Filimonas lacunae: one gene and its partners. The main gene of each other region encodes a partner of the protein of the gene in region 3 in a complex. Links are inferred from orthologs where the notes say so. Each region holds a gene or a part of one and is shown on either strand. Other genes may lie near its edges.

Region 1 (2,846 bases), 3.6 Mb from region 3 along the record:
GAATCGTAATAAGGAGGAATTACATAACCTGCATACACATGGCTATCTACCCTTACACCATGCCCACCCGGGGTGTGCAATACGGTGATTTTTCCTGGTGAAGGACGGAAATCGTTGTAAGGATCTTCCGCGTTGATACGGCACTCGATGGCGTGCATCTGAGGTTCGTAGTTTTTACCGGAAATTTCTTCACCCATAGCAATTTTCAATTGCTCCTTAATCAGGTCAAAGTTAATTACCTCTTCGGTTACGCAATGCTCTACCTGGATACGTGTGTTCATTTCCATGAAGTAGAAATTGCGGTGCTTATCAACCAGGAATTCAATGGTACCTACGCTTTCATAGTTAATGGCTGCCGCTGCCTTAATAGCTGCTTCACCCATTTTCTGGCGCAGTTCCGGAGTCATAAACGGAGAAGGGGATTCTTCTACCAGTTTCTGGTGACGACGCTGTATAGAACAGTCGCGTTCGCTTAAATGACATACTCTGCCATATCTGTCGCCCGCAACCTGAATTTCGATGTGACGAGGTTCTTCCACGAATTTCTCCATGTAAATACCATCGTTTTTAAAAGCTGCTGCAGCTTCTGCTTTAGCAGTATTGTATGCTTTTTCCAGTTCGCTTTCTTCCCAAACTACACGCATACCTTTACCACCACCACCGGCAGTAGCTTTTAAAATAACAGGATAGCCTACCACATTTTTAGCCAGGTGTTTTGCTTCGTCTACACTTTGCAACAAACCATCGCTACCTGGAATAACAGGTACGCCAGCTTTAATCATGGTATCTTTAGCAGTGATCTTGTCACCCATTTTGTTGATCATCTCAGGGGTGGGTCCGATAAACTTAATACCATGTCCACCACAGATCTGGGCAAACTTGGCATTTTCTGCTAAAAATCCGTATCCAGGGTGAATAGCATCTGCATTGGTAATTTCTGCAGCTGCCATAATATGAGGAATGTTCAGATAAGATTCACTGCTGGGGGGCTTGCCGATACAAACAGCTTCATCTGCAAATTTTACATGCAGGCTGTCTTTATCCGCAGTAGAGTATACAGCCACGGTTTTAATGCCCATTTCACGACAGGTACGGATAACCCGTAATGCTATCTCTCCGCGATTGGCTATAAGAACTTTTTTAAACATTTACTTTAGTAGTTTAATCAGAACGTCTATGGGTGAGTCAAAAAAATAAGCCATCAGTAATCTATTCATCGTAAAATGAATACATTACCAATGACTTAATGACTTTTTATTAAGCTGGTTCTACCAGGAATAATGGCTGATCAAATTCAACAGGACTTGCGTCTTCCACAAGCACTTTTACAATTTTACCACTCACTTCGCTTTCAATTTCATTGAAAAGCTTCATCGCTTCAATAATACATACTGTTTTACCAGGAGCGATTTCGGAACCCACCTCCACAAATAAAGGTTTGTCAGGAGAAGCACGACGGTAGAAGGTACCGATCATCGGGCTTTTAATAGTAATCAGATTATCTGCTTTAGCAGCAGGAGCATCACCAGCAGGTGCAGCAGCACCGGCAGCTGGCAAAGCAACAGCCTGTGGAGCCTGCAGTGCAGCAGTGTAAACTGGCGCAGAAGGAGCAGCATACACAGTTTGTACCTGGTCTTCTTTTTGCTTGATGGTAATCTTGAAATCCTTTTCCTCGATAGTCAGTTCACCGATATTGCTCTTGTTAATGATCTTTATCAGTTCCTGAACCTGTTTGAAGTCCATATGCTCTTTTTTGGGGTTTCTTTGTATTATTAAGATTTTTAGCCAAAAGGGGTGGCAAAATAGCCATTTTTCACATAAAACAAGCTTTTTTCCCCTTATTTCCGGTAAAGCAAAATCCCGCGCCCCCGCGGGATTTTATTATTATAACTAATTAATTAGTCTTTTACTCTTTCTACGTATTCACCGGTTTTGGTGTTAATACGGATAACTTCACCTTCGTTTACAAATAAAGGCACGTTAACGGTAGCACCGGTTTCGATAGTAGCTGGTTTGGTAGCACGGGTAGCAGTATCTCCTCTTAAACCTGGTTCGCAATAAGTAACCTGAACCACAATTTTCTCAGGTAATTCTGCACCAATAGGCAGTTCGGTTTCTGTATTAATAAATACAAAAACTTCTGAGCCATCTTTCAGAAACTGAGGAGCATCGATCATGCCTTCTCCCAGAATAATCTGCTCAAATGTTTCGTTGTTCATCAGGTTATAGCCAGACTCATCTTTATACAGGTACTGGAAAGCTTTCTTCTCTACACGTACAGGGAAAATAGTTTCGCCGCTGTTCCATGTTTTTTCAATAGAACGGGCGTTATCCACACCTTTCAATTTAGCCCATACTTTGGCTGCGGCACGGGCAGTTTTGTTTTCACCGAATTCTACCACTGAGTATAAACTGCCGTCCAGTTTCAGGATAATACCACGGCTGATATCTGATGTAGTTGCCATAAAAAGAATTTGTAATTTTTTAATTTCCGCTTACCGGAAAACGTGGCAAAAGTAGGGATTACGATGGAAAAACCATCATAAGCCATTATTCTGAGTAGGGAGATTCCGATATTTGAACAAAATATGTTTTCCATGCAAAAAATAATACTGGCCTTTTTGCTGTTATTCGTTTCCCACTCGTTTGTTAATGCCCAGGCATATGACACCACCGCCCAATACAAAAAACATCCGGGACTGCCTGTTTTTCAGATTCTTCAAAGCGACAGCACCTGGTTTACAGATGCACAATTACCTAAAGACCGTCCTATTGTTATTATTTATTTCAGCCCTGAGTGTGGTCACTGTCAAACCGAAGCCGAAGACCTGGTAAAACATATGGAG
Region 2 (2,988 bases), 3.6 Mb from region 3 along the record:
AAGCCCTTAGCCATACAAAAGTAGCAGCAGCTTCAGGAGGGAGGGAATTTTACAGGTTAACAAATAATAAACTAATTATAAACAATACAGCCTTTAAAAACATTTTATTTACTAATACTAAACATTCAATGCAAAAAATAAGGAAGCAGTTTAGGCCTCTTCCTCAAAAAAGTAAATTACCAGCATCAGGCAATCTTTTCCTTCCAGGCAACGGGTAAGATGCGGTTTTCGGGCATCGTAATGAAAAGAATCTCCTTCTTCCAGTATATAAGTTTTCCCTTCTATTTCGTATTGCATTTTACCCCGTAACATGTAATTATACTCAATAGCGTTGGTAGACACCATTCCTCTCCGGGCCCCTTTCTCCTGGCGGTATAATACCACATCTACCAGGCGGCCATTATGCCGGAACGAGATAATACGGTGGTAGTGCGATCCATTGGAATACTCCTTTTTAATGGCCTTTCCTTCACCTGCTTTAATCAATACCGGTTCATTATCCTTACCTGCATCCAGGTTGTCAAAAAACGCATTCAAATCCACCTGCAGGGCCTTTATAATATTCAGTAGCACCGGCAGGGAGGGCACTGTGCGGTTGTTTTCAATCTGGGATATCAATCCTTTGCTCACCCCTGCACTATCTGCCAGTTCCTGCAGCGTTACATTTCCCTCTTTCCGTTTTTCGCGGATGCGGTTGCCTATCTGAAGTATGATATCGTTTTCCATTACAAGTTCGGGATGATGAAACGTTTACAAGCAATAATAACAAAAGGCTGTAACAGATGTACAGCCTTTATGTTAAGAGAATATTTAAAACGGTGAACCGCTACTATTTCATCTGGAAGCTTTCCAGGAACTTAGTATTGAAATTACCGCTTCTGAAATCTTCGTTCTGCATTAACTGTAAGTGAAAAGGAATGGTGGTTTTTACACCTTCAATTACATACTCACTTAATGCACGGTACATGGTGCTAATGGCTTCGTCGCGTGTACGGGCAACGGTAATCAGTTTACCAATCATGGAATCGTAATAAGGAGGAATTACATAACCTGCATACACATGGCTATCTACCCTTACACCATGCCCACCCGGGGTGTGCAATACGGTGATTTTTCCTGGTGAAGGACGGAAATCGTTGTAAGGATCTTCCGCGTTGATACGGCACTCGATGGCGTGCATCTGAGGTTCGTAGTTTTTACCGGAAATTTCTTCACCCATAGCAATTTTCAATTGCTCCTTAATCAGGTCAAAGTTAATTACCTCTTCGGTTACGCAATGCTCTACCTGGATACGTGTGTTCATTTCCATGAAGTAGAAATTGCGGTGCTTATCAACCAGGAATTCAATGGTACCTACGCTTTCATAGTTAATGGCTGCCGCTGCCTTAATAGCTGCTTCACCCATTTTCTGGCGCAGTTCCGGAGTCATAAACGGAGAAGGGGATTCTTCTACCAGTTTCTGGTGACGACGCTGTATAGAACAGTCGCGTTCGCTTAAATGACATACTCTGCCATATCTGTCGCCCGCAACCTGAATTTCGATGTGACGAGGTTCTTCCACGAATTTCTCCATGTAAATACCATCGTTTTTAAAAGCTGCTGCAGCTTCTGCTTTAGCAGTATTGTATGCTTTTTCCAGTTCGCTTTCTTCCCAAACTACACGCATACCTTTACCACCACCACCGGCAGTAGCTTTTAAAATAACAGGATAGCCTACCACATTTTTAGCCAGGTGTTTTGCTTCGTCTACACTTTGCAACAAACCATCGCTACCTGGAATAACAGGTACGCCAGCTTTAATCATGGTATCTTTAGCAGTGATCTTGTCACCCATTTTGTTGATCATCTCAGGGGTGGGTCCGATAAACTTAATACCATGTCCACCACAGATCTGGGCAAACTTGGCATTTTCTGCTAAAAATCCGTATCCAGGGTGAATAGCATCTGCATTGGTAATTTCTGCAGCTGCCATAATATGAGGAATGTTCAGATAAGATTCACTGCTGGGGGGCTTGCCGATACAAACAGCTTCATCTGCAAATTTTACATGCAGGCTGTCTTTATCCGCAGTAGAGTATACAGCCACGGTTTTAATGCCCATTTCACGACAGGTACGGATAACCCGTAATGCTATCTCTCCGCGATTGGCTATAAGAACTTTTTTAAACATTTACTTTAGTAGTTTAATCAGAACGTCTATGGGTGAGTCAAAAAAATAAGCCATCAGTAATCTATTCATCGTAAAATGAATACATTACCAATGACTTAATGACTTTTTATTAAGCTGGTTCTACCAGGAATAATGGCTGATCAAATTCAACAGGACTTGCGTCTTCCACAAGCACTTTTACAATTTTACCACTCACTTCGCTTTCAATTTCATTGAAAAGCTTCATCGCTTCAATAATACATACTGTTTTACCAGGAGCGATTTCGGAACCCACCTCCACAAATAAAGGTTTGTCAGGAGAAGCACGACGGTAGAAGGTACCGATCATCGGGCTTTTAATAGTAATCAGATTATCTGCTTTAGCAGCAGGAGCATCACCAGCAGGTGCAGCAGCACCGGCAGCTGGCAAAGCAACAGCCTGTGGAGCCTGCAGTGCAGCAGTGTAAACTGGCGCAGAAGGAGCAGCATACACAGTTTGTACCTGGTCTTCTTTTTGCTTGATGGTAATCTTGAAATCCTTTTCCTCGATAGTCAGTTCACCGATATTGCTCTTGTTAATGATCTTTATCAGTTCCTGAACCTGTTTGAAGTCCATATGCTCTTTTTTGGGGTTTCTTTGTATTATTAAGATTTTTAGCCAAAAGGGGTGGCAAAATAGCCATTTTTCACATAAAACAAGCTTTTTTCCCCTTATTTCCGGTAAAGCAAAATCCCGCGCCCCCGCGGGATTTTATTATTATAACTAATTAATTAGTCTTTTACTCTTTCTACGTATTCACCGGTTTTGGTGTTAATACGGATAACTTCACCTTCGTTTA
Region 3 (7,844 bases):
CTGATTTTAAAGGCCAGGTAGAGAATATCCAGCGCATTATAGATGCAGCGCCCGAAGTAGTGAGCCACAATATGGAAACTGTGGAAAGACTTACCCGCCAGGTGCGTATTCAGGCCAAATACAGACGTAGCCTGGAAGTGTTGAAAGTGTTAAAAGAAGGTGGTATGCGCACCAAAACCGGCCTTATGCTTGGCTTGGGCGAAACCAAAGACGAAATAGTACAAACTCTGGAAGATCTGGCAGCTGTAAATGTAGATGTAATCACTTTAGGTCAATATTTACAACCTACTCAAAAGCACTTACCTGTTCATCGTTTTGTGCATCCCGATGAGTTTGCCGAACTGCGTGAAATAGGCTATCAACTGGGTTTTGATTATGTTGAAAGCGGTCCGTTGGTACGTTCTTCCTATCATAGCGAACGCCATGTTTTTGAAGGTTATGGTCGTAAGAAGTGGATGGAAGAGAAGGAGGCTGGCATTGTTCTTGGGTAATGAATAGCAAACACTATTATTCATTATAAAAGACTTTTCCTATGAGCGTACAAAAAATTTTGGTTGGAGCATTATCTGGTGTTGTAGCTGGTGTTGCTATTGGTTTACTGGTAGCGCCTGCATCTGGCAAAGAAACACGCGGTAAAATTGCAGAAGGTGCAGATAACCTGAAAAGAAGAATTCGTCGTTTCAGAGGTTCGGCTGATGCAGAACTGGATGAACTGAAAGAGATATTTGAAAATGAGATAGATGGTTTAAAAGGCGATGTGCGTGAAAGAGTACTGAAATTAATTGAAGCCAGCAAAAACAGCTATCAGAATATTAAAAATGGCCAGGAAAAAGAACCTGTAGTTCTGTCTTAGTTATTTTACTACCGTATCAAAAGCCTGTTTACCGACGTAAACAGGCTTTTTGTTTATTATAACGGCTATTATTACAGCCGTTTATTATTTTCAAACAAAATTGATGATATGTTTAGTCTCCACCGTAAAAAAACGGCGGTTGTGGTGAGCTTATGTGCCCTTGCCCTGTTAAGCATGGCTGCTTACAAACCCTCAGAACAACCCCGCAAAAGGAATTTAAAAATTCTACCCCAAAACATTAGTAAAGACAGTCTTGATCGCATTATGCGCGGCTTTAATGAAGCCCTGGGTGTAAAATGTGGCTTTTGTCATGCACCCAGCAAAGAAGGTGGCAGAATGGATTTTAGCAGCGATGAAAAGCATGAAAAAGAAACTACCCGTATGATGATGACTATGACTAACGAGATTAATAAAAAGTACTTTATGGATGATGTGGCTCCGGAAGACAGTGCCCGTTTTGCCAATAAAGTTACCTGTAATACCTGCCATAGGGGCAATACGATTCCTTAGTGGGGGAAGTATAGGAGAGAGGTGCGAGTGTTTAACAGAGAATGGAAAAGTGGTTGTGGAGATAAGAAACATGGGCAAATGGCATCTAAAAAAAGAGGGCAGGATTACTCAAATCCTGCCCTCTTTTTATTCTCAATTGATAACTCTTTTAACTTTTCTACTTCTTCACCGGCGGTGCCGCTTTTTTTAGTCGTACGGCTTCGCTTTCCCGGAAGTTACTGGTAAGATTAATTTCGTAACGATGGGTTTTATCACTGATGACCATTAAGGCTGCATTCGGTGGAATTTCACCCAGATTTTCAGCGAACATAATGATTTCATTATTGGCCGGGTTATCATCTACAAACACTTTAAATGTGATGGCTTTGCGGGTTTCCAACTGTTGCTTCAACTGAACCAGTTTGCCATTGTAGAACACCGAAACAGTATCGTGGTCAAACTCGCCATTATCGTATAAGTCAACCTTAACTGAGTCTTCTGTTACTTCCAGCTCTTTCACTACCTTTTTGGTACGCATGTTCAACTGTATCAATGCATCACGTTCCAATTTCAGGGTAGGAGACTCCAGTGGTTTAATCAACGTATCTTTTTCCTGTTGTTCAATGTCGTTTTCTACCAGGGTTTTAAACGGCACTTCTTTTAATAATTTGGTCAGGCGTATGCTGATAGGTGTACAGGTGTATTTGTGGTCTTCATCGCTCTGGAATGTGCCGGTAAGCGTGCTTTCAACACGGGATACCTTTAATGTAAATTCTCCCTCCATAGTACACTCCACGCCCATAGCCGCATCTACTGTCTGGTGGAATATGATAGGAATGAATTTTATTTTCAGCAGCCTTTTATCAGCATTGTAGGTGCCTTTGATTTTGTTGCTGAAATAACCGTTACGAAAGAAATAGTTAAACTCACCTGTGATGATATTGCCTTTTTGTTCTAAAATGAACTCGCACAGGTAGTTACTGGTGTTAGAGCTGGTGCTTACATTGCCAACGCCATACCATTTACCTTTAATGCTTTGTGCCTGAACTGAAACGGGAGTAAAAAGGTGAATAAACACCAATGCCACCATGTAGAAACAAGTATACAAACATTTCATGCCTGAAAAGTGGTTTTGCGGAATTATTCAAGAATCATGCTAACAATCGTAACCCGTAACAGTAACTATTGGTAACGTTTCATTTCCCTGTCGTTATCTCTCTGTTTGATGGTATCGCGTTTGTCGTAAAGCTTTTTGCCTTTACCCAAACCTATTTCCACTTTAACCAGGTTTTTCTCGTTTAAAAATACACGAAGAGGAACAATAGTATATCCCTTTTCTTTCATTTTTAACGTAAGTTTCTTGAGTTCTCTTTTGGTAAGCAACAGTTTACGGTCGTGAACCGCAATGTGGTTATTGGTAGTGCCCAGTTTGTATTCGGCAATGTATAAACCTCGTACCCATAATTCGCCATCGTCAAATAGACAAAAGGCGTCGTTAAAGCTAACTTTTCCGTCTCTTATACTTTTTACTTCGGTGCCCAGCAGTACTATTCCTGCTACATATTTATCTTCTATGTAGTAGTGAAAATACGCCTGCCTGTTATTCATTTCTTTAGCCATGCTATATAAAAAACCATCCCGCCTTCAGGGGCGGGAAGGTGCAAAATTTATACCGGCCGGTTTAACCCTGGAATAAGGTTATTACCTGGGCCAGTTTATCTTTCAGAACTTTTCTGTCTACAATAAAGTCTAAGAAACCATGTTCCAGTAAAAACTCACTGCGCTGGAATCCAGGAGGGAGGTCTTTTTTAATGGTCTCTTTAATTACACGCGGTCCGGCAAAACCAATTAAGGCGCCTGGTTCGGCAATGTTTAAGTCGCCCAGCATACCAAAGCTGGCTGAGATACCACCAAAGGTAGGATCGGTCATCAGCGAAATAAAGGGCAAGCCTGCATCACTTAACTGCGATAATTTACCGGATGTTTTTGCCAGCTGCATTAAGCTGAAGGCGCTTTCCATCATACGGGCACCGCCACTTTTGGATATTACCAGGTAAGGGAGTTTGTGCTCGATGCAATAATCTACTGCACGGGCAAATTTCTCACCCATTACACTACCCAACGATCCGCCAATGAATTCGAAATCCATAGCCGCTACCACCAGCCCTTTGCCATGCACATTACCGGAAGCAACACGCATACTGTCTTTCAGGTCGGTTTTGGAATGAATTTCGTCCAGGCGTTTCTGGTAAGGTTTCAGATCGGTAAAACCTAAAAAGTCCTTGCTATATATATCTTCAAACAGCGTGGTAAATTCCTGCTCGTCAAAAAGGAGGTCGAAGTATTCTTCGCTGCCAATGCGGTGGTGGTAGTTACATTTGGGACATACGTACAAACTTTCTTCCAGTTCGGTAGTAGTACAGATGTAATTACACTCCGGGCATTTGCTCCATAATCCCTCGGGAGTTTCCTTCTTTTCCGATGTGGAAGTGTGGATACCCTTGCTAAATCTTCTGAACCATCTTTCCTTGGCCTCACCAGAGTCAGAATGCGGGTTCGCGTTATTGTCAGCTTCACCAGCCAGGTTCGATTCAAAATCTTCTTCTTTTTTCATCCGAAATTTTAATTTAAAAAGAGGGTCGGGGAGCAAAAATAAGCAGTTTGCGCTATTATGGTAAAACCTGTGTCATTTATTTGGTTTGAATGTTCGTGTTTAATGCGTTTATTTTGCACCGCTTAGTGTATGGTAAGCTTTTTATTCTAAAACTAAAAAATTTTTAAAATGGCCAAGTACAGTGCCGGCGTGTTGCACGGCGAAGAATTAGCAGCTTTATATGACGATGCAAAGAAGAATAAATTTGCACTACCTGCTGTAAACGTAATTGGTACCAACTCTATTAACGCCGTTCTGGAAACCGCTGCCAAGGTGCAGTCTCCCGTAATTATCCAGTTTAGCAATGGTGGCGCCCAGTTTTTTGCTGGTAAGGGTATGCCTAACGACAAATTACAGGCAAATATTGCCGGTGCCGTAAGCGGTGCTTTACACGTACACAACGTAGCTAAATACTATGGTGTACCTGTAGTTTTACATACCGACCACGCTGCTAAAAAGTGGTTACCCTGGATCGACGGCTTAATTGCTGCCGGTGAAGATTTTAAAGCTAAAAACGGTCAGCCCCTGTTCAGCTCACACATGTTAGACCTGAGCGAAGAGCCACTGCACGAAAACATTGAAATTTCAGTTGAATACTTCAAGAAAATAGCCAAACTGGGTATGAGCATTGAAGTAGAACTGGGTGTTACCGGTGGTGAAGAAGATGGTGTGGACAACTCTGGTGTTGAAAACTCTAAATTATATACACAGCCTTCAGAAGTTGCTGAAACTTATGAAGCTTTAGGTAAAATAAGCCCGCTGTTTACCATTGCGGCTTCTTTTGGTAACGTACATGGTGTTTACAGCCCGGGTAACGTAGAATTACGTCCTGACATCCTGAAAAACAGCCAGACTTACATCCAGGAGCATTTCAAAACTGGCGACAAGCCAGTGAGCTTTGTGTTCCATGGCGGTAGCGGTTCTCCTAAAAACCAGATTGCTGAAACACTGGACTACGGTGTTATCAAAATGAACATTGATACCGATATGCAGTGGGCATTCTGGGAAGGCGTTTTAGGCTTCTACAAAAAGAACGAAGGTTATTTGCAAGGCCAGCTGGGTAACCCGGAAGGTGCTGATAAGCCTAACAAGAAGTTCTACGATCCACGTGTTTGGTTAAGAAAAGGCGAAGACACTTTTGTTTCCCGTTTAGAAGAAGCATTTACCGACTTAAACTGTATCGGTAAAAACAAATAGTTTTTGTGGAATCCATCGTTTGTAGCCGCAAGGCTGCGGACCATTGGATTTACCAATAGTAAGAACAGCGTCTGTACATCCCCGTATGTCAGGCGCTGTTTCTTTTATAACATTTCGCCTTCTTTTTTGGTAACTAACAAATGTTATCTTTACTAAAATTGATTGACATATGGATAAAAGAACGGTATATATAGTTTCAGCAGTGCGTACACCTATGGGAAGCTTTGGAGGAACGCTGAAAGATTTTTCTGCCACCCGCCTGGGAGCTATTGCTATTAAAGCAGCAGTGGAAAAAGCAGGTATTCAACCCAACCAGGTGCAAGAAGTATTAATGGGCTGTGTACTACAGGCCAACCTGGGGCAAGCCCCGGCACGTCAGGCAGCCAAATTTGCGGGTTTGCCTGATTCGGTTATCTGCACCACAGTAAATAAAGTATGCGCCAGTGGTATGAAGGCCATTGCCCAAGGCGCTCAAAGCATATTGTTGGGTGATGCGGATGTTATAGTGGCCGGCGGTATGGAAAGCATGAGCAATGTGCCTTATTATTCTACCCAAACCCGCTGGGGCAACAAATACGGAGATATTTCACTCACCGATGGCTTGTCTAAAGATGGCCTTACGGATGTGTACCATCAATATGCTATGGGCAATGCGGCGGAATTATGCGCCAGTGAATGCCATTTTAGCCGGGAAGACCAGGATGCTTTTGCTATAGAAAGTTATAAGCGTAGCCAAAACGCCTGGGAAAACGGAAAATTTACCGAAGAAGTAGTACCAGTTCCTATTCCACAGCGGAAAGGCGATCCGGTACTGTTTAGTCGTGATGAAGAACCATTTAATGTGAAATTTGACAAGATACCAGAGCTAAAACCTGCTTTTCAAAAGGATGGTACAGTAACTGCCGCTAATGCCAGCACCATGAATGATGGCGCAGCAGCGGTAGTGCTCATGAGCAAAGAAAAGGCAGATGAACTGGGAATAAAACCCCTTGCCATCATCCGCAGCTATGCTGATGCTGAGCAAGCCCCTGAGTGGTTTACCACCACACCGGCACTGGCGGTGCCTAAGGCAGTAGCCAAAGCAGGGCTTCAAATGAATGATGTGGATTATTTTGAGTTAAACGAAGCCTTTTCTGTGGTAGGGCTGGCTAATATTCAAAAGATGGGCTTAAACGCTGCCAAAGTAAATACGAATGGTGGCGCTGTGGCGTTAGGGCATCCACTGGGTGCCAGCGGAGCACGCATTATTGTTACCCTTATCAACGTATTACGCCAGAATGGTGCTAAAACCGGGGCGGCTGGTATTTGTAATGGCGGCGGTGGTGCCAGTGCCATGGTAGTAGAGCTTGCATAGGCATATATGAAATAACAAAGTGTAAGTGAATGGCTTGCTTTTAGAAGAAGGCTATTTACTTACACTTTTCATTTTTATTATTTCTGTAAAGCAGGTTGCATATGTGTGCTAATGCCTATCCTGTTCCAGGCATTGATAATAATGGTTGCCATAATTACATCAGCAGTTACTGCTTCCCCCAATACTTCCACCGCTTTATCGTAAGTGGCATCAGATACATGATTGCTGATGAGGGTTACTTCTTCTGTAAGGGCTAATATGGACTGTTCCTGTTCTGTAAAAAAAGGAGTGTCGCGCCAGGCAGTAAGTGCATATAATCTTTGTTCTGTTTCGCCATACTTGCGGGCGTCTCTTGTATGCATATCAATACAATAAGCACAACCATTTATTTGAGAAGCCCTTGTTTTTATCAGTTCTTTCTGAATGGGAGTAAGGCTGGTTTTTTCCATGTAAGAGTCAAAAGCAATCATGGCTTTATAGGCTTCTGGTGCAACTTTTCCAATTAACATTCTCTGTTTCATAAATTAAGTTTTTGTGTTACTGATTTTGTAACCCAAAGTTGCAGCCAGATGGCGCTTCAAAAACTTGAACTTGTTCAAGAAAAGAGATAGGTTCGCTGCCAGGTTACTCTTTCTGCGCTCTTATTTTGCTGAGGAACTCGGGACTGAAGCCAAGGTAGGATGCCAGCATGTATTGTGGAATACGCTGCATAAAATCAGGAAACAGTTTGGCAAAATGATGATAACGTTCTTTCCCTGTGGAGCCAAAAATGTATTTTATCCTTAACTGTGAAGCCCCGTGCGCCCGCTGCAACATAAGTCTGAAATAACGTTCCAGCTGTGGCAATTGGCTAAACAATTCGTCTTCCATTTTTTTGTCTATCGCTATTATTTCGGAAGCTTCTATTGCCTGAATATAGAATTGAGAAGGCGTTTGCAGCAACAGGCTCATGTTATCTGTGAGCCACCAGTTTTCCAGTGCAAACTGGGTAATTTGCTCTGCTTCGGTTTCCTCTTGTAAAAAGTACATGCGCAGGCATCCCTTGCTAACAAAGTAGTTCGATTGGCAAACATGCCCGGCTTTTAACAACAGGTGCTTTTTAGGAATACAATCTGTACGCAGGAAGGGAAGCAGTGTATTCACTTCTTCATTGGTAAGCGTAACATAATTGCGGATATGCCGTATAAGCGTTTCGTGCATGCTTTGTTAACAGGATGGTTTAGTAAAAATAATATCTTCTCCCAGCTCGGCTTCCAGCTTTGCTATCGTTTTTAAAGTAAGATTATGATTACCCTTTA

Evidence for each region. Proteins that work in one complex are often made in the same cells at the same time.
Region 1: the proteins of accD (region 3) and accB are in contact, whole or in part, in a solved structure (PDB 8UXZ), measured with the Escherichia coli proteins. The link is inferred for Filimonas lacunae from one-to-one orthologs.
Region 2: the proteins of accD (region 3) and accC are in contact, whole or in part, in a solved structure (PDB 8UXZ), measured with the Escherichia coli proteins. The link is inferred for Filimonas lacunae from one-to-one orthologs.

Annotation. Positions count from the first base shown.
Region 1 is NZ_AP017422.1:5,700,737-5,703,582, forward strand. It holds accB (acetyl-CoA carboxylase biotin carboxyl carrier protein), read right to left. Parts: upstream 1,744-2,846; coding sequence 1,258-1,743; downstream 1-1,257. Other genes in the region: accC (acetyl-CoA carboxylase biotin carboxylase subunit), read right to left, coding at 1-1,148; efp (elongation factor P), read right to left, coding at 1,899-2,465; FLA_RS22530 (peroxiredoxin family protein), read left to right, coding at 2,598-2,846. UniProt on the Escherichia coli protein: This protein is a component of the acetyl coenzyme A carboxylase complex; first, biotin carboxylase catalyzes the carboxylation of the carrier protein and then the transcarboxylase transfers the carboxyl group to form malonyl-CoA.
Region 2 is NZ_AP017422.1:5,699,715-5,702,702, forward strand. It holds accC (acetyl-CoA carboxylase biotin carboxylase subunit), read right to left. Parts: upstream 2,171-2,988; coding sequence 830-2,170; downstream 1-829. Other genes in the region: FLA_RS22510 (helix-turn-helix domain-containing protein), read right to left, coding at 151-726; accB (acetyl-CoA carboxylase biotin carboxyl carrier protein), read right to left, coding at 2,280-2,765; efp (elongation factor P), read right to left, coding at 2,921-2,988. UniProt on the Escherichia coli protein: This protein is a component of the acetyl coenzyme A carboxylase complex; first, biotin carboxylase catalyzes the carboxylation of the carrier protein and then the transcarboxylase transfers the carboxyl group to form malonyl-CoA.
Region 3 is NZ_AP017422.1:2,135,281-2,143,124, forward strand. What follows is about bases 1,991-4,890. They hold accD (acetyl-CoA carboxylase, carboxyltransferase subunit beta), read right to left. Parts: upstream 3,957-4,890; coding sequence 3,024-3,956; downstream 1,991-3,023. Other genes in these bases: FLA_RS08610 (hypothetical protein), read right to left, coding at 1,991-2,459; smpB (SsrA-binding protein SmpB), read right to left, coding at 2,525-2,962; fbaA (class II fructose-bisphosphate aldolase), read left to right, coding at 4,125-4,890. Also shown: lipA (lipoyl synthase), read left to right, coding at 1-491; FLA_RS08600 (YtxH domain-containing protein), read left to right, coding at 533-853; FLA_RS08605 (c-type cytochrome), read left to right, coding at 962-1,363; more of FLA_RS08610, read right to left, coding at 1,521-1,990; more of fbaA, read left to right, coding at 4,891-5,192; FLA_RS08630 (acetyl-CoA C-acyltransferase), read left to right, coding at 5,362-6,546; FLA_RS08635 (carboxymuconolactone decarboxylase family protein), read right to left, coding at 6,624-7,067; FLA_RS08640 (Crp/Fnr family transcriptional regulator), read right to left, coding at 7,171-7,746; FLA_RS08645 (helix-turn-helix domain-containing protein), read right to left, coding at 7,753-7,844.